DNA from 4 places in the Micromonospora sp. NPDC048169 genome. Region 1 is predicted to be linked to each of the others. Evidence: riboswitches for the same ligand, from Rfam matches in the RefSeq annotation. Region 1 holds a riboswitch; each other region holds the start of a gene.

Region 1 (4,202 bases):
CGTCCAGCGGGTCCTGACTGGTGACGGTGACCCGGCCGCCGGCCAGGTCGACCTGGACGTCGGTGACGCCCGGAAGCGCGCTCAGCTCGGTGCTCACCGAGTTGACGCAGTGCCCGCAGGTCATGCCGCTCACCTGGTAGGTGCTCTCCATCTCGCCCTCCGATCTTATACCCCCCAGGGGTACGTTCGAGACGGTAGCATACCCCCGAGGGGTACGCTATCCTCGGTTCCATGACCGCGCCGTCCAGCCCGACCCGGGGCTACACCGCCAGCAAGGACCAACTCCTCGCCCGGCTCCGCCGCATCGAGGGTCAGGTCCGTGGCATCGAGAAGATGGTCGAGGACGACCGCTACTGCATCGACGTGCTCACCCAGATCTCGGCCATCCAGGCGGCGCTGGACAAGGTCGGCCTCGGCCTGCTCGACGGCCACGCCCGGCACTGCATGCACGAGGGCGCCGCCGAGGGCCGGGCCGACGAGATGGCGACCGAGATGATGGCCGCCGTCGGCCGCCTGATGAAGCGCGGCTGAGCGGGGACCTCCGGCCCCCGGAACCGGGCACATCGACCCGCGCCGACGCGTCGGGCCGGTCGTACCGTCGAAGTGGCGGGCAGGCCGACCCCGGCGGACCCGCGGCGACGGACGGAGGGCGGCCCGATGATGTGGCAGAGCCCGATGATGGGCTGGATGTGGATCTGGTCCCTGCTGGTGCTCGCGGTGCTGGCGGGGCTCGTCTGGGCGGCCGTGCGGTGGACCGGCCCCCAGTACCTGGGCCCGACGACGGCCCGGCGCATCCTGGACGAGCGGTACGCGCGCGGCGAGATCGACGAGGACGAGTACCGGCGACGCCGGGCCGGTCTGGCCTGATCACGCGAGGCGAGCGTCACCGGTCCCGGTGAGGTCAGGCTGCCTACCATGGCCGGGCGACGACCCGGACGTGGTCGACACGTCCGCGCCGCCCGGGTGACCAGACCGGTCCGGCGGACCAGGCGTCGCCCCGACCGTTGGGAGAGACGCCATGGGTGCCGACCACACCCGCCCCGCACCCGCCGCGCCGCCGGGCGTACGCCGGCTGCTCGTCGCCGTGGTGGTGCCGCTGTTCGCGCTCACCGTGATCGCGGCGCTGGTCCTCTGGCCCCGGCAGGACCGGGAGCCGGTCGGCGGCGCGGACGTCCCCCGCTACCACGGCACGGTGACCCGGGTGGTCACCGAGCCCTGCCCGCCGACCCCGGAGGCCCCGGACGGCGGGGGCGGCCCCTGCGGCACCGTGACGGTGACCGCCGAGCAGGGCCCGGACGCGGGCCGCCAGGTCGAGACGCCGATCCCGGCCGGGCCCGGCGCGCCCCGGGTCGCGGTCGGCGACGAGGTGGTCCTGGTCGAGCTGACCGATCCGGCCGACCCGGCGGTGAAGTCCTACAACATCGCCGAGCACCAGCGCGGCACACCGCTGATCTGGCTGATGGTGCTGTTCGCCGCCGCGATCGTGGCGTTCGGCCGCTGGCGCGGGCTGGCCGCGCTCGCCGGCCTGGCGGCCAGCTTCGCCATCCTGCTCGGCTTCGTGCTGCCAGGCATCGGCGCCGGCCAGCCGCCGCTGCTGGTGGCCATCGTCGGCGCCGCGTTGATCATGTTCGTGGTGCTCTACCTGACCCACGGGATCACCGCGCAGACGTCGGTGGCGGTGCTCGGCACGCTGGGCAGCCTGGTGATCACCGGCGTGCTCGGCCTGCTCGCCACGTCCGCCACCCACCTGACCGGCTTCGGCAGCGAGGACGCCACCACGCTGTCCATGTTCCAGGCCGACGTGGACCTGCACGGCCTGCTGCTGGCCGGCATCATCATCGGCTCGCTGGGCGTGCTGGACGACGTCACAGTCACCCAGGCGGCCACCGTCACCGAACTGGCGCACGCCAACCCCGGGCTGTCCCGGCGGCAGCTCTACCGCGCGGCGACCCGGGTCGGCCGGGCCCACATCGCGTCCACCGTCAACACCATCGTGCTGGCGTACGCGGGCGCCTCGCTGCCGCTGCTGCTCCTGCTGGTCGCCGACTCCCGCCCGGTCAGCGAGATCCTCACCAGCGAGTTCCTCGCCCAGGAGATCGTCCGCAGCGCGGTGGCCACGCTCGGCCTGATCGCCGCCGTACCGCTGACCACCGGCCTGGCCGCGATCGTGACCACCGCCGGACGGCGCCCGCGCGGCGCGGAGCCGGCGCCGCCCGCGCCCCGGCCGCCGGCCGGACGGGACGACGCGCTGGAGGCGCTCGGCGGCGGAAGGAGTACGGAGGCCGCATGGTGAGACTCCGCAGCGTGACCATCGATTTCAAACGCGACGCTGGTCACGGTGCGCCACGGCGAAATCTCGCTATTGGTCGGCTTCCGGACGTAGATCCTCACGAGTGCTGTCGGGTAACCTCGCTGCCGGTCACCGCCGAAGGCGCGCACCGGCGCCAGCGGTGCCGCCGCCCAATCGCCCACGGGCGAGCCGGGGAACCAGGTACATGGGGTGAATCCGCGACAGCGGTAGGGGCCACTTCCGTCCCGAACCCGTCAGCTAACCCGGTCGGCGGCCGACGGAAGGGAACACTGTGACGGCACCCCTGCGCCGCTGGCTGACACCCGTGGTGGCCGTGCTGGCCTCACTGGCCGTGCTGGCCGGGCCGACGCCGGCGACCGCGGCCCCCGCCGCGGCGGCACCCGGCAACCCCTCGGGCCACGAGGAGGACGGCGAACCGCCGCTCATCACCGAGGCGATCGACTCCGCCAACCGGAACTTCCTCCAGGCCAAGGCGAAGCTCGCCAAGTCGCAGGACCGCCAGCGGCGGCTGGCGGCCGAGGTGAAGACGGCACAGGCCGAACTCGACGCGCTCAGCCCGCAGGTCAACCAGCTCGCCGCCCAGTCCTACCGGACCGGCCGGATGGGCGCGATGGCGATGCTGCTGGAGAGCAACTCCCCCGACTCGTTCGTCCGCCGGGTCAACGCCCTGGACGAGCTGAACCTCCTCAACGCGCAGCGCCTGGCCGCCATCAACGCGGTCAAGACCCGCGCCGAGCAGGCCAAGATCGCGATGGACGCCGAGGTCCGCGAGCAGGAGAAGCAGAAGAACGCGATGGAGCGCGAGAAGGTGCAGGCCGAGCGCGCGCTGAAGCTGGTCGGCGGTCTCGGCTTCACCGGCGGACTGGTCTCCGCCACCTCACCGGTCGCCAAGATCGCCCCCGGCCGCACCGCCGACGGCGGGTGGAAGGCCGAGTCGTGCAGCGAGGACGACCCGACCACCTCGGGCTGCGTCACGCCGCGCACGCTGCACGCCTACAAGGAGGTCCGGCGCGCGGGCTTCAAGCGCTTCGTGGGCTGCTACCGGTCCGGCGGGCCGTGGGAGCACCCCAAGGGCAAGGCGTGCGACTGGTCGCTGCAGAACAGCGGCTTCGCACCCTGGCACAACAATGACACCCGCAGGTACGGCAACGAGGTGGCCGCCTTCCTCATCCGCAACGCCGACCGGCTGGGCATCTACTACGTCATCTGGAACCGGCAGATCTGGTTCCCGGCCACCGGCTGGCGCTCCTACAGCGGGCCGTCGAACCACACCGACCACGTCCACATGTCGCTGCTCTGACGCCGGACACCACGAAGAAGGGGCCGCCCTCGGGCGGCCCCTTTCGTCTTCCCCGTGGATCAGCTCGCCAGCGCCGGGTCCGCGGGCGCCGCCGGGGCGGGCAGCGGGGCCGGGGCCTGCGCCACGGTCCGCACCTCGCCGCCGGCGAGACGGTACGACATGCCGACCACCGTGCACCGCCCCGCCGCCACCCGCTCGGCCAGCACGGTGGACCGGGCCAGCAGCGTCTCCACGGTCTGCGCGATGTGCACGTCGATGATGCCGTCGAGGTCCTCGACGCCCTGGCGGGCGGCGCGCAGCAGGCTGGGCGAGACCGCGTCCACCACCGCGCCCAGGTGCCCGGCCGGGGCGGCGCCGGTCCGGACCCCCTCGCGGGCGGCCTGGACCGCGCCGCACGAGTCGTGCCCGAGCACCACCACGAGCGGAGTGCCCAGCACGGTGACGGCGTACTCGACGCTGCCGAGCACCTCCGGCCCGGCGGTGTGCCCGGCGGTACGCACCACGAAGAGGTCACCGAGGCCGCGATCGAAGATGATCTCGGCGGCGAGCCGCGAGTCGGAGCAGCCGACGATCACCGCGAACGGGTGCTGG
Region 2 (4,202 bases), on a different contig from region 1:
CTCGGCGGCGACCGGGTCACGCCGGGCCGGTTCGGCCCCGCGCGGATCGAGCCACACCCGCACCTGCGGCGGGGCGGCGCCGGGCTGGGCCACCGGGTCGCGCCGGGTCAGCATCGCCGCCTCGACAGTGAACTCGAACAGCCGCCAGTCGCCCTGTGGCGCCGCGCGGGCGATCCGGGCCAGCCGCGTCACCGTGGCCGGGTCGGTCACCTGCCGCGCGCGCCCCGCGATGTACGCCTCGTCGTCGCTCTCCTCCGGCGGGAACGAGTGCAGCGCATAACGGCCGTCGCGTTCGAGGTCGCGGCGCTTCGGCGAGTCGACGACGAAGCACCAGAGCCCGTCGGCGGTGATCACCGGGGAGACCGGGTGGACCCGGGGGCCGCCGTCGGCGCGGACCGTGGCGAGGTAGCCGAAGCCCGGCCCATACTGCTGCATCAGGAGGCGGATCTCGTCGGCGAGGCGGGGCTCGTCGGCGGCGAATTCGGACCAGGAAGCCATGTGGACACTCTATCGAACACGTGTACGAAGATGTAGTGCGACACGCAGGTCACCCATACCGGTCGCTATGGTGTTCGGATGCTGCTCTCCGACCGCGACCTGGTCTCCGAGATCAAGGCCGGCACGCTCGCGCTGGAGCCCTTCGAGCCGACGCTGGTGCAGCCGTCGAGCATCGACGTACGCCTGGACCGGCTGTTCCGGGTCTTCAACAACCATCTCTACACACACATCGACCCGTCGAAGCAGCAGGACGACCTGACCTCGATGGTCGAGGTGCCGGAGGGACAGCCGTTCGTGCTGCACCCGGGCGAGTTCGTGCTCGCCTCCACGCTTGAGGTGATCTCGCTGGGCGACCAGCTCGCCGGGAGGCTGGAGGGCAAGTCGAGCCTGGGGCGGCTGGGGCTGCTGACCCACTCGACGGCCGGATTCATCGACCCGGGCTTCTCCGGCCACGTCACGCTGGAGCTGTCGAACGTGGCGAACCTGCCGATCACGCTCTGGCCGGGCATGAAGATCGGCCAGCTCTGCATCTTCCGGCTCTCCTCGCCGGCCGAGCACCCGTACGGCTCGGCCGTCTACGGCTCGCGTTACCAGGGGCAGCGCGGCCCGACGCCGAGCCGGTCCTGGCAGAGCTGGCGCACCTGGCCGACGCGCTGACGGACGCCCGCAGTTGTTAAGAAGGGCCCCCTCCTCTACCGGAGGCGTTAAGAGGGGGCCCTTCCTTACACCCGGCCGTAGCTGTTGATGTCGCCGTCGTCGACCCGCTTCATCGTGATGGGCTTGCCCGACTGGGAGGCGTGCACCACCCAGCCGTCGCCCACGTACATCGCCACGTGGTGCAGGTCGCCGTAGTAGAAGACGAGATCACCGGCACGCAGCTCGGCACGGCTGACCCGCTTCGTCACGCCGTGCTGCTGGCGTGCGTTGTGCGGCAGCGACACGCCGCCCTTGGCCCACGCCGCCAGGGTCAGGCCCGAGCAGTCGAAGTGGTCCGGCCCGGCCGCGCCCCAGACGTAGATCTTGCCGATCTGGGCGCAGGCGAACTTGACCGCCGCACCGGCCGCGCCACCGGGGTAGCCGGCCGGGCAGGGCGCCGGGCGCAGCGGGCCGCCGCCGCCCTTGCCGTACACCTTGAGCCGCAGCTTCTGCAGCCGGGCGATCTCGGCGTCGATCTGCTTCTTCTTCGCCGCGAGCTGGGCCTCGGTGCGCGCCAGCCCGGCGATCATCTCGTCCAGCGGCTTCTTCTTCGCCGCCAGTTCGTCGCGCAGCGCGGCGACGGAGCGCACCTGCTCGTGCTGGCGGTGCGCGAAGCGGTCGAGCAGTTCCAGGCCGTTGACCAGGTCACCCGGCGAGCGGCTGCCCAGCAGCGCGTTGACGGTGGAGAGGTTGTCGCCCTTGTAGGCGTCGGCGGCGAGCCCGCCGACCTGGCCGAGCGCGGCGTCCACCCGGGCCTGGAGGGGTGCGATCTGCCGGCCGAGCGCGTCGGCCTGCTCGCGCCGCGCGGCGAGCTGTTCGCGTACGGCGTTGACCTGTTCGATGACCGGTTCGAGCTTGTTCCAGTCGCGGTCGATCTGGGCCTCGATCTCGGCGACCGAGGGTTCGGCGTGTGCCGCGGTGGCGCCACCGGTCAGGACGACAGCGGTGCCGACCAGGGCGGCGAGGGCGGTGGTGAAGCGGGACCAGCGGGTACGCGGCACAGCCGTGGACCGGTCGACAGACCGGCTCGACGACGGCCGCGGGGCATGGAGTGCCACCGGCGTCCGTACTCCTTCTTCAGTTCCGCCTACCGGGTTAGCTGACGGATTCGGGCGGGAAGGGAGCCGCCCTACCGCATCGCTGCGGATTCACCCCAGGTACCTGGTTCCCCGGCTCGCCCACTGGCGACTCGGCGGTGCCGGTCCGTCACCGACCGGGTTGGACGGTGAGACGTACGGCCGACGATTCACCAGAGTAGGGACCACCGTTATCGATCCGCAACTTCCAGCGACGTGACACTCCGTACGCGATCCGGCGGCGAACCACTGACGGAGGTGAAATTTTCTTTCACGGCTGATTACTTACTGGAAAGGTATTGACCATCACGGGTGTGCGGAGTGAGGGTGGAGACGCAGTGACCCCCATCCCTGTCCAGGAGGTTCGATGCACCTCTCCGCCCCGCCGTCGGGCAGACGGATACTGCTCGCCGCCGCCGTGGCCACCGCCACCGCGCTGGCGACGACCGGCCCGGTGACCGCCGCGCCGGACACGTCCCCGCCCGCGAGCGACAGGCAACAACAATACGCCGCCGCGGCCGCCGAGTACGGCGTCCCGCAGAACGTGCTGCTCGGTGTCTCCTACCTGGAGTCCCGCTGGGACACCCACACCGGGCAGCCGAGCACCAGCGGCGGCTACGGCCCGATGCACCTGACCGACGCCGCGCACATCCTGGCCATGCCGGGCAGCGCCCACGTGGACGAGGACGAGGACCCGCGCGGCGACGACTCCCGTCCGCTGAAGCTCGACCCGGCCACGGCCGCCACGCCGGAGCGGGAGGCCCCGCTGCCGCCCGCCTCGCTCCAGACACTCGACGCCGCCGCCGCGCTCACCGGGCTCGACGCCGGGACGCTGCGGACCGACCCGGCCGCGAACATCCGCGGTGGCGCGGCGCTGCTGGCGTCGTACCAGAAGGCTCTGGGCGGGCCGGTCGGCGCCGGCACCGACCCGGCGGCCTGGTACGGCGCGGTGGCCCGGTACTCCGGCGCGGACACCACCGACGGCGCGGCGGCCTTCGCCGACGAGGTGTACGACCAGCTCGGCCAGGGCGCCAGCCGGACCACCGACGACGGCCAGCGGGTCACGCTCGCCGCCACCGCCGCGACGCCGGACCGCTCCCGGCTGGCCCGGCTCGGTTTGCGTAACGCCGAGCGGCCGGACGGGCTGGAGTGCCCGGTGCGGCTGGCCTGTGAGTGGATCCCCGCGCCGTACGAGCAGCTCAGCGACGACCCGGGTGACTACGGCAACCACGATCTTGGCGACCGGCCGAAGCAGCAGAAGATCGAGTACATCGTCATCCACGACACCGAGGGCTACTTCGGCCCGAGCGTCGACCTGGTGAAGCGGGCCGACTACCTGGGCTGGCACTACACGCTGCGCTCGGTGGACGGCTACATCGCCCAGCACATCAAGACCAAGGACGTCGGCTGGCACGCCGGCAACTGGTACGTCAACGCGAAGTCCATCGGCCTGGAGCACGAGGGCTTCGCCGGTCAGGGCACCTGGTACACCGAGGCGATGTACCGCACCTCCGCCAAGCTGGTGCGCCACCTGGCGCTGAAGCTCGGCATCCCGATGGACCGGCAGCACATCATCGGCCACGACAACGTGCCCGGCATCAACGCCGGCGCGGTGGGCGGCATGCACTGGGACCCGGGACCGTACTGGGACTGGTCGCACTACTTCGACCTGATGAAGGCGCCGTTCCGCACCACCGGCACCGCGCGGACCGGCCTGGTCACCATCGACCCGGACTTCGCCACCAACCGGCCGGCGTTCACCGGCTGCAACCAGCAGCCGCCGGGCGTCCCGACGCCCAGGCCGCCGGCCGAGCCGTGCCCGTCGCGCGGCTCCTCGGCGGTGATCCTGCGGACCGCGCCGAGCCCGGACGCCCCGCTCGTCAACGACCTCGGGCTGCGCCCGGACGGCACGCCGGACACGATGTACATCTC
Region 3 (4,202 bases), on a different contig from region 1:
GGGACGAAGCACCCGAACGCGCCGGGACGGGTGCGGACGGGACGTGCGTGCGCCAGCTACCCTGGTCCGCGGGATCGGCGGGCCCGCCCGGTCGCACGGTTGGCCGTGGCCCGCCACAGGGGGAAACTGGAACCCGGTGGTCCGGATTGGGTACGCCCAGGTGTGCCCAGTTCGCGAATTGCTCATCCCGGGGGGTGGCGACCGGGGCGTGGGAGGAATACTCTCGGTCGCGGCCCGCGTACTGATGAGGCGCCCGTCATGGGCGAGTGGAGGTGCTCGCGTGAGCCTGTCGATCGTGAAGTCGGTGCGGCCGGGTGGTGTCGTCGAGATCGCGCCCCGTGGGGAGATCGACGTCGACACCGCGTACGAGGTGCGGGAAGCGATCGCCGAGGTGCTCGCGAAGGCCCGCCCCGCGCGGATCGAGCTGAACATGCGGCTTGTCACGTTCATCGACTCGGTCGGCATCAGCGCCATGGTCGCCGGCTTCCAGACCTGCGAGGTCAGCGGCGTCAAGCTCGTGGTCACCGAGCCGAGCCGGTTCGTGCACCGGCAGCTCTGGGTGACCGGCCTGCTCGGCCTCTTCGGCGCGCCCGAGCCGTGGTTCGCCGACGACACCCCCGAGGTGCTGCCCGGCGCCTGAGCGCCGTTCGCACCCCCTGCGGCCAGGGGACCTTCTACCCGTTGCCAGTCCGGCGTCGGTACGGGACGATCGTCGCGACGCACGACGGCGAGGGGGCCCGCTTGCAGAGCAGCGACAGCTTCAGCTACACCGTGCAGGCCCGGTGCAGCCGGGCCGAAGCGGTGGCCCTGCTAGGCGACCTGAGTCGCCAGGGTGAGCTGCATCCGCTGATCGTCCGGGTCCGGAAGCTGCCGGCCCGGCCCGGCGCGCTGGCCAGCTACGCGATCACCGACCGGCTGCAACTCGGCCCGCTGCACTTCCCGGTGACCTACCAGGCGGACGTGCTGATCGCGAGCGAGGACGAGGTGGTCACCGTCGCCCGGCAGCAGCCGGCGACGACCGTACGCAACCACACCCGGCTGCGCGACGAGGACGACGGCACGGTACGCGTCGAGGTGGAGATCACGCTCACCGCGCCGGCACCGCTGTTCGGGTACGCGTTCCGCCAGGCCCGGGCGGCTCACCTGGGCCTGGCGGCGCGTCTCGGAGCGACCCTGGAGGGCCGGCCGGCCTGATCCGGCCGGCCCCTTCCGGGCGCTCAGTACACCGACAGGTGCACGTGGTTGGTGTGGTCGCTGGACGGGTCGCCGTTGCCCCCGCTGTACGACTTCCACCCGCTGCTGGGCAGCCAGATCTGCTTGAACCAGATCACGTAGAGCACGGCGAGCGGGTCGGCGTTGCGCACGAAGTACGCGGCCAGGTTGTTGCCGTACGTCCGGTCGCCGCCGGAGGCCACGCCGCCGAAGCCGTTCTTCTGCGCGGCGAAGTCGCAGGCCCGCCCCTTCGGGTGCTCGCCCGAGCCGCTGGGCCGGTGGCACGAGACGTACCTGGTGAAGCCGGCCGCCTTCGCCTGTTGCAGCGCGTGCAGCGTGCGCGGGGTGATGCAGCCGTTGGCCGGGGTCGGGTCGTTGACGCTGCACGACTCCGGGGGCCAGGAGCCGTCCGAGTTGCGCGGCGCCGGCTTCGCGTTCTTGGTGGAGGTGCCCTGGACGCTGCCGCCGCTGCTGCTGCGCGTGGCGCGGTCGTTCGCCACCTCCAGGGCGCGCTCGGCCTGCTCCTTGCGCTTGGCCATCACCGTCACCTGCTTGCGCTGCTCGCGGATCTCGCCGTCGAGCTGGGCGCGGGTGCGGGTGGCCTGGTCCCGGGTGGCGATCAGGTCGCGCAGCGTACGGTCCTCGTGCGCGGCGACCTGTTCCAGCGCGGCGGCCCGGTCCATGAAGCCCTCCGGGCTGCTGCTGCCCAGCAGCACCCCGGCGGTGCCCAGGCGGCCGTTGCGGTACGCCACGGCGGCGATCTCGCCGACCTTGGCGTCGCGTACGGCCAGCTCGGCGCCGACCGTCTTGAGCTGTTCGTTCAGTTGCTTCTGGCGGCTCACCGACCGGTTCAGCGCGGCCTTGGCCTCCAGCCAGCCCTTGCTGGCGGCGTCGAGCTGGGCACGCAGTTCGGGCGTGCCGCCCTCGTCGTCGCCGCCGGGCGCGGCGGCGAGCAGGCCGGTCGCCGGCCCCGCCGAGGCGGGGGAGACCGGAACAGTCGCGACGCCGAGGGCCAGCGTCGCGACGAGCAGGGCCGCCAACCGGGCGGCTGTCCGTCGTACAGGTGCCACGTGGGGCATTCACACGTCCTTCCGTCAACGCCGACCGGGTTAGCTGACGGGTTCGGGACGGAAGATCCCTACCGCTGACGCGGATGCACCCCACGTACGTGGTTCCCCGGCTCGTCCCTGCGGACGATTAGGCGACGGCCGCCCCACCGGGGCCGGTGGCGTCCGCGGGTGCGGCCGCGACCGACACTACCGGCGCTGCCCGGGCGTGGCTCGGTGGAGCAACGCCACTAGGTGGGGCAAAACCGGCATAAGACTACAACAGCCACAGTGATTTAAGTCTGCCCTAATCACCACTCGGTCTTCCCGCACACGCCGGCCGACGCTCCGGGTTCGACCTGCAACGTGGCGTGATCGATGGAGAAGTCCTCGTGCAGGGCGGCCCGCGCGGCGGCCAGCACCTGCCCCGGGTCCACGCCCGGGTCGGTGGTCAGGTGCGCCGAGGCCACCTCCATGCCCGAGGTGAGCGTCCACACGTGCAGGTCGTGCACCTCGGCCACGCCGGGTACGGCGGCCAGCCGGTCGTGCACGGCGGTCACCTGGAGGTGCTCCGGCGCGGCCTGCACCAGGATGCGCAGCGCGGCCCGGCCGAGCCGCCAGGTGCGCGGCAGGATGAACAGGCCGATCCCGACGGCTACCAGCGGATCGGCCCACCACCAGTCGGTCGCGGCGATGACCAGCGCGGCGGCGATCACGCCGAGCGAGCCGAGCAGATCGCCGAGCACCTCCAGGTACGCCCCGCGCAGGTTGATGCTCTCCTTCGCCCCGGCGCGCAGCAGCGCGAACGCGACGATGTTGGCGAGCAGGCCGAGCACCGCCACCACGAGCATCGGGCCGGCCAGCACCTCCGGCGGCTCGCCGAACCGGCGTACCGCCTCGACCAGGACGTAGAGCGCGACGGCGCCGAGCAGCACGGCGTTGGCCAGGGCGGCGAGCACCTCCAGCCGGTAGAGCCCGAACGTGCGCTGCGGGTCGGTGCCGGCGCGGCGGGCGGCGGTGATCGCGGCCAGTGCCATGCCGATGCCGAGGACGTCGGTGAACATGTGCCCGGCGTCGGAGAGCAGCGCGAGCGAGCCGGTGGTGAAGGCGGCCACCGCCTCGACCACCATCAGGACGGCGAGCAGCGCGAAGGCGGCCCAGAGGCGGCCCCGGTGGCGGTGTGCCGCGTTGGCCACCGCGCCGCTGTGGTCATGACCTGCGCCCACGCCAACACCCTTCCTGCCCCGTACCGGCCAGGCCCAATGTATGTTCACATCGCTATGTATGCAACTGAACTGTGGGTGACGTCAGGGGCGCGGACGGGTGTCCCTCAGAGCGGGTCGAGCGTGGTGAGGCGCTGGGTCGCCCGGGACAGCGCCACGTAGAGCGTGCGTACCCCCGAACCGGGGTCGGCCCGGATCTCACTCGGCGCCACCAGCACCACGCCGTCGTACTCCATGCCCTTCGCCTGGAGGCTGGTGACCACCTGGAGCCGGCTCGCGCCGAGCGCGCCCAGCCAGCCGGCCACCTCGTCCCGGCGCGGCACCGGCGTGATCACACCAACGGTGCCCTCCACCTGCGCGAGCAGCGCCTCGGCCGCCTCGACGGTGGCCGCCGGCAGGTCGGCGGCGGGCACCGTGCGCTCGACCGGCGGCACGCCGGTGGACCGCACCGCGTCGGGCAGCGGCAGGTCCGGGTAGAGCCGGCGGATCTCCGCCGCCGCCACCGCGAAGATCTCCGCCGAGTTGCGGTAGTTGGTGGTCAGCTCGTAGCGGTGCCGCTTGCGTCGGCCCAGCGCCTGGTCCCGGGCGCGGTCCAGCTCCTGCGGGTCGCCGGTCCAGGCGGTCTGCGCCGGATCGCCGACCACCGTCCAGGACGCCAGCCGCCCGCGCCGCCCGACCATCCGCCACTGCATCGGCGAGACGTCCTGCGACTCGTCCACCA
Region 4 (4,202 bases), on a different contig from region 1:
CGGCTACGTGCAGCGGTCCTTCGACATCTCGTCGCTGGCCGGCACCACGGCGACCATCTCGTTCAGCGGCGTGGAGGACAGCTCGTTGCAGACGTCCTTCGTCGTCGACGACACCGCGGTCACCCTGAGCTGACCGTGGCGTAGCGCGGCCGGTCGTCGTCCTCCCGACGGCCGGCCGCCTCGTCATGCCCGGCCGGGCCCCTCACGGCGCCTGGCCGGACGGCATCGCGGCTTGCCGGACGGCATCGCGTCGAGCCGGGCGCTTCGTCGCGTCGTCCGGGTGGGCACCCGGTTCGTCAGGCCGGGCGGGCGCCCTGGGACGCGGTGCCGCGGTCGCGGTGGATCCGCGCGGCAGCCTCGTGCATCGCGCGGCCGAACAGCTCGGCCTGGTCGCCCATGCTGCCGAGCCGGGCGGCGAGCGCATCGGCGTCGGCCCGCGCAGATGCGCTGACCTGGGCGTCCAGCTCGGACAGCGCGGCATTGGCGGCGGCGACGAGGTGCCCGCCGAGGACGTCCAGCGGCTCGCCGGCCAGCTCCGGGTCGATCGTCACGGAATCCAGCCGGCCACCCTGGACGGCGACGGCGCGGACCCGGCCGCCGGCGGCCGTGCCCTCGGCGCGCAGCAGGTCGGCCGCCTCGCCGTCGGCGTGCGCCGAGGCCCGGGAGCGCATCGCGGTGAGCGCCTGCTGCGTACGGGTCAGCAGCTCGTCGATGCTCGCCGCCGCCGAGAACGGGTCGTTGGTCATATCAGCGCTTTCTTCACGTCTTAGCCGAGGACCGTGACCCTAGCAACCGCCCCCGACGAATCGCGCCTACCGGCCCTCGCGGGCCGCGTCCCGGTGCCGCGAGCAGGCCGGACACCGGCAACGCGGCGTGTCGCACGGGCGCGGACGCCCGGCCGGGGTGAAGCGGCCGGGCGTCCGCGAGACCGGTCAGCGCAGACGCAGCCGCTGACCGGGGAAGATCAGCCCCGGGTCGTCGCCCACCACCGCGCGGTTGCGCTCGTGCAGGGCACGCCAGCCGCCGTCCACGCGCTGCGCCACGGCGATCTCCGACAGCGTGTCCCCCGGCCGGACCAGGTACGTCCCGGTGCCGGTCCTGGGCTGTGGCGCGACGAGGGTGGTGGCCCGCTCCGGCGCGGCCCTCTTCGTGGCCGGTCGCCGCGGCGCGGCCTTCTTCGCGCCTGACCGCTTCTCGGCCGCAGCCGGCCCGGAACTCTTCTTCGCCGAGCCGCCCTTCTTGCCGCAGACCGGCCAGGCGCCGATGCCCTGCCCGCGCAGCACCTTCTCCGCGACGGCGATCTGCTCGGACCGGCTGGCCAGGTCGGCGCGGGCGGCGTACTTCTGGCCGCCGTAGCCGTTCCAGGTGGCACGGGAGAACTGGAGCCCGCCGTAGTAGCCGTTGCCGGTGTTGATCTTCCAGTTCCCGCCCGACTCGCAGCGTGCGACGGCGTCCCAGTTGACGCCCGCGCTGGCCGGAGCGGCCGAGCCGAACAGGGTCGCGGCGCCGAGGGCGGCGCCGGCCATCACCGCTCCGAGAGCGGTACGGCGGCTTCGGGCTGAGTATTCGGTTGCCATGTGGATTCCTCCACGCCGACGAGGTGAGCTGTCGGGTTCGGGCCGAGGAGCCCGGCCGCCGGTGGCGGCTTCACCCCGAGGTGACGATGCACCGTGGAACGTGTGGTTCCCCCGCTCCCGCACGAGGTTCGGTGACCGCGGCCGGCGGCGGGATTTGGCGTTTCCGGCCCGCGGTGTCCGCTACTGCGAACGAAACCGACGCTAGGAGCGCTTTGCGCCGATCATCCACTTCTTGTGATGCCCTTCACCCGGCCGGGCGACCGGGCGCTACCGTGGCAGGACTGGGCAAGATCACGGGAGGCGGGACGGATGACCGATCACGGACACGAGCTGACCTTCGGCGGCTTCCTCACCCCCGCCGCCGCGCAGCCGGACCAGGTGGTGGCGCTGGCCCGGCTCTGCGAGCAGGTCGGACTGGACCTGGTCACCTTCCAGGACCACCCGTACCAGCCGGGTTTCCTGGACACCTGGACGCTGATGTCCTACGTGGCCGCCGCCACCGAACGCGTCCGCCTGGCCGGAAACGTCCTCAACCTGCCGTTGCGCCAGCCGGTGGTGCTGGCGCGCAGCGTCGCCAGCCTGGACCTGCTCACCGGCGGCCGGGTCGAGCTGGGGCTCGGCGCGGGCGCCTTCTGGGACGCGATCGAGGCAACGGGCGGGCGGCGCCTGTCCCCCGGCGCGGCCGTCGACGCCCTCGACGAGGCGATCCGGGTGATCCGCGAGGTCTGGGACACCGACCACCGCGGCATGATCCGTGTCGACGGCGAGCACTACCGGGTGGTCGGCGCCAAGCGCGGCCCGGCGCCCGCCCACCCGGTGGGCATCTGGGTCGGCGCGTACAAGCCGCGCATGCTGCGCCTGGTGGGCCGCGCCGCGGACGGCTGGCTGCCGTCGCTGTCGTACCTGCCGAAGGGTCCCGACGAGTTGCCCGCCCTGAACGCGCTGGTGGACGAGGGCGCCCGGGCCGCCGGACGCGACCCGGCCGCGATCCGCCGCATGCTCAACGTGACAGGCACGTTCGCCCGCTCGTCGGCCGGTTTCCTGGCCGGGCCGCCGGAACAGTGGGTCGAGGAGCTGGCCGGGCTCACGCTGGAGCACGGCATCACCACGTTCATCCTCGGCAGCGACGAGCCGCGCGCGATCCAGATCTTCGGCCAGGAGGTCGCGCCCGCCGTGCGCGAGCTGGTCGCCGCCGAGCGCACCCCGCCCGAGCCCCGCGCGGCCACCGGGCAACAGGCCGCCGCCGGCGCGCCCAGCACGCTCGGGGTCACGCCCACCCCGGACCCGGGGGTACGCCTGAGCGCGCGCCGCCCCTGGGACGAGTCCACTCGCCCGAGCGCCCCGCCGCCGCCGGCCGGGCACGTCTACCCGCCCCGGGGACAGGCCGCCGGGCAGCACCTGGTGGACGTGCACGACCACCTGCGCCAGGAGCTGGCCCAGGTGCGCGACCTGCTGGAACAGGTCAAGCGGGGCACTGTCTCGCCGGGCCGGGCGCGGGCCGCGCTGAACGAGATGACCATGCGGCAGAACAACTGGACGCTCGGGGCCTACTGCGCGGCGTACTGCACCATGGTCACCCAGCACCACGGGCTTGAGGACGCCTCGATCTTCCCGCACCTGCGCCGCTCCGAGACCGGGCTGGCCGCCGTGCTGGACCGCCTCGAGGAGGAACACGTGGTGATCCACGGCGTGGTGGAGAGCGTCGACCGCGCGCTCGTGGAGCTGGTCCGCCGGCCCGGCGACTTCACCGGACTCCAGGAGGCGGTGGACCTGCTCACCGACACGCTGCTGTCGCACCTGTCGTACGAGGAGCACCAGATCGTCGAGCCGCTGGCCCGGCACGGGTTCTTCCCCTGCCAGTTGTGAGGCGGGGCCCCTTCTTCTTGTCGCGCCGGCGACGAGAAGGGGCCCCGCCTCACCGCTACAGGCCGCGGGCCAGGCGGTCGGCCAGGATCCGGGTGAACCGGGCCGGGTCGGCCAGCTCGCCGCCCTCGGCCAGCAGCGCCATGCCGTACAGCAGCTCGGCGGTCTCGGTCAGCGCGGCCGGGTCGCCGCCCTCCCCGTGCGCCTTGCGCAGCCCGGTGACCAGCGGGTGGGCCGGGTTCAGCTCCAGGATCCGCTTGACCTGGGGCACCTCCTGGCCCATGGCCCGGTACATCTTCTCCAGCGTCGGCGTCATGTCGTGCGCGTCGCCCACGACGCAGGCCGGTGAGGTGGTCAGCCGGGTGGACAGGCGCACCTCCTTGACGCTGTCGGCGAGCGCGCCGCCGAGGAAGGTGAGCAGGTCGGCGTACTCCTGCCGTTCCGCCTCGGCCTTCTCCTTCTCCTCGTCGGTCTCCAGGTCCACCTGGCCCTTGGCGACCGAGCGCAGCGTCTTCCCGTCGTACGCGCCGACCCGCTCGACCCACACCTCGTCCACCGGGTCGGTGAGGATCAGCACCTCGTAGCCCTTGGCGCGGAACGCCTCCAGGTGCGGCGAGTTCTCGATGGTGGTCCGGTTCTCGCCGGTGGCGTAGTAGATCTCGGTCTGGCCGTCGCGCATCCGCTCCACGTACGCGCGCAGCGTGGTCGGCTCGGCCGGGTCGTGGGTGCTGGCGGCGCGCACCAGCTCCAGCAGCGTCTCGG

What was found. A riboswitch is a leader RNA that binds a small molecule or an ion and turns the genes downstream of it on or off. The one in region 1 is predicted to bind cyclic di-AMP.
Region 2: linked by a shared signal. The riboswitch ahead of AB0D28_RS13065 (NlpC/P60 family protein) and the one ahead of AB0D28_RS07440 (hypothetical protein) in region 1 are both predicted to bind cyclic di-AMP.
Region 3: linked by a shared signal. The riboswitch ahead of AB0D28_RS27270 (hypothetical protein) and the one ahead of AB0D28_RS07440 (hypothetical protein) in region 1 are both predicted to bind cyclic di-AMP.
Region 4: linked by a shared signal. The riboswitch ahead of AB0D28_RS22735 (transglycosylase family protein) and the one ahead of AB0D28_RS07440 (hypothetical protein) in region 1 are both predicted to bind cyclic di-AMP.

What each region holds. Positions count from the first base shown of each region.
Region 1 covers NZ_JBEZMS010000006.1:18,091-22,292, reverse strand. The annotation lists gene AB0D28_RS07460 (heavy-metal-associated domain-containing protein) at 1-151, opposite strand, end outside; gene AB0D28_RS07455 (metal-sensitive transcriptional regulator) at 232-531, shown strand; gene AB0D28_RS07450 (SHOCT domain-containing protein) at 658-867, shown strand; gene AB0D28_RS07445 (YibE/F family protein) at 1,019-2,293, shown strand; cyclic di-AMP (ydaO/yuaA leader) riboswitch at 2,448-2,579, shown strand; gene AB0D28_RS07440 (hypothetical protein) at 2,583-3,611, shown strand; gene AB0D28_RS07435 (carbonic anhydrase) at 3,671-4,202, opposite strand, start outside.
Region 2 covers NZ_JBEZMS010000011.1:167,764-171,965, forward strand. The annotation lists gene AB0D28_RS13055 (pyridoxamine 5'-phosphate oxidase family protein) at 1-498, opposite strand, end outside; gene dcd (dCTP deaminase) at 577-1,155, shown strand; gene AB0D28_RS13065 (NlpC/P60 family protein) at 1,221-2,252, opposite strand; cyclic di-AMP (ydaO/yuaA leader) riboswitch at 2,264-2,399, opposite strand; gene AB0D28_RS13070 (peptidoglycan recognition family protein) at 2,638-4,202, shown strand, end outside.
Region 3 covers NZ_JBEZMS010000050.1:28,679-32,880, reverse strand. The annotation lists gene AB0D28_RS27280 (STAS domain-containing protein) at 281-640, shown strand; gene AB0D28_RS27275 (SRPBCC family protein) at 742-1,194, shown strand; gene AB0D28_RS27270 (hypothetical protein) at 1,218-2,291, opposite strand; cyclic di-AMP (ydaO/yuaA leader) riboswitch at 2,296-2,426, opposite strand; gene AB0D28_RS27265 (cation diffusion facilitator family transporter) at 2,570-3,484, opposite strand; gene AB0D28_RS27260 (AAA family ATPase) at 3,589-4,202, opposite strand, start outside.
Region 4 covers NZ_JBEZMS010000030.1:15,801-20,002, forward strand. The annotation lists gene AB0D28_RS22725 (M4 family metallopeptidase) at 1-133, shown strand, start outside; gene AB0D28_RS22730 (YbaB/EbfC family nucleoid-associated protein) at 297-746, opposite strand; gene AB0D28_RS22735 (transglycosylase family protein) at 933-1,577, opposite strand; cyclic di-AMP (ydaO/yuaA leader) riboswitch at 1,576-1,721, opposite strand; gene AB0D28_RS22740 (LLM class flavin-dependent oxidoreductase) at 1,887-3,443, shown strand; gene htpG (molecular chaperone HtpG) at 3,499-4,202, opposite strand, start outside.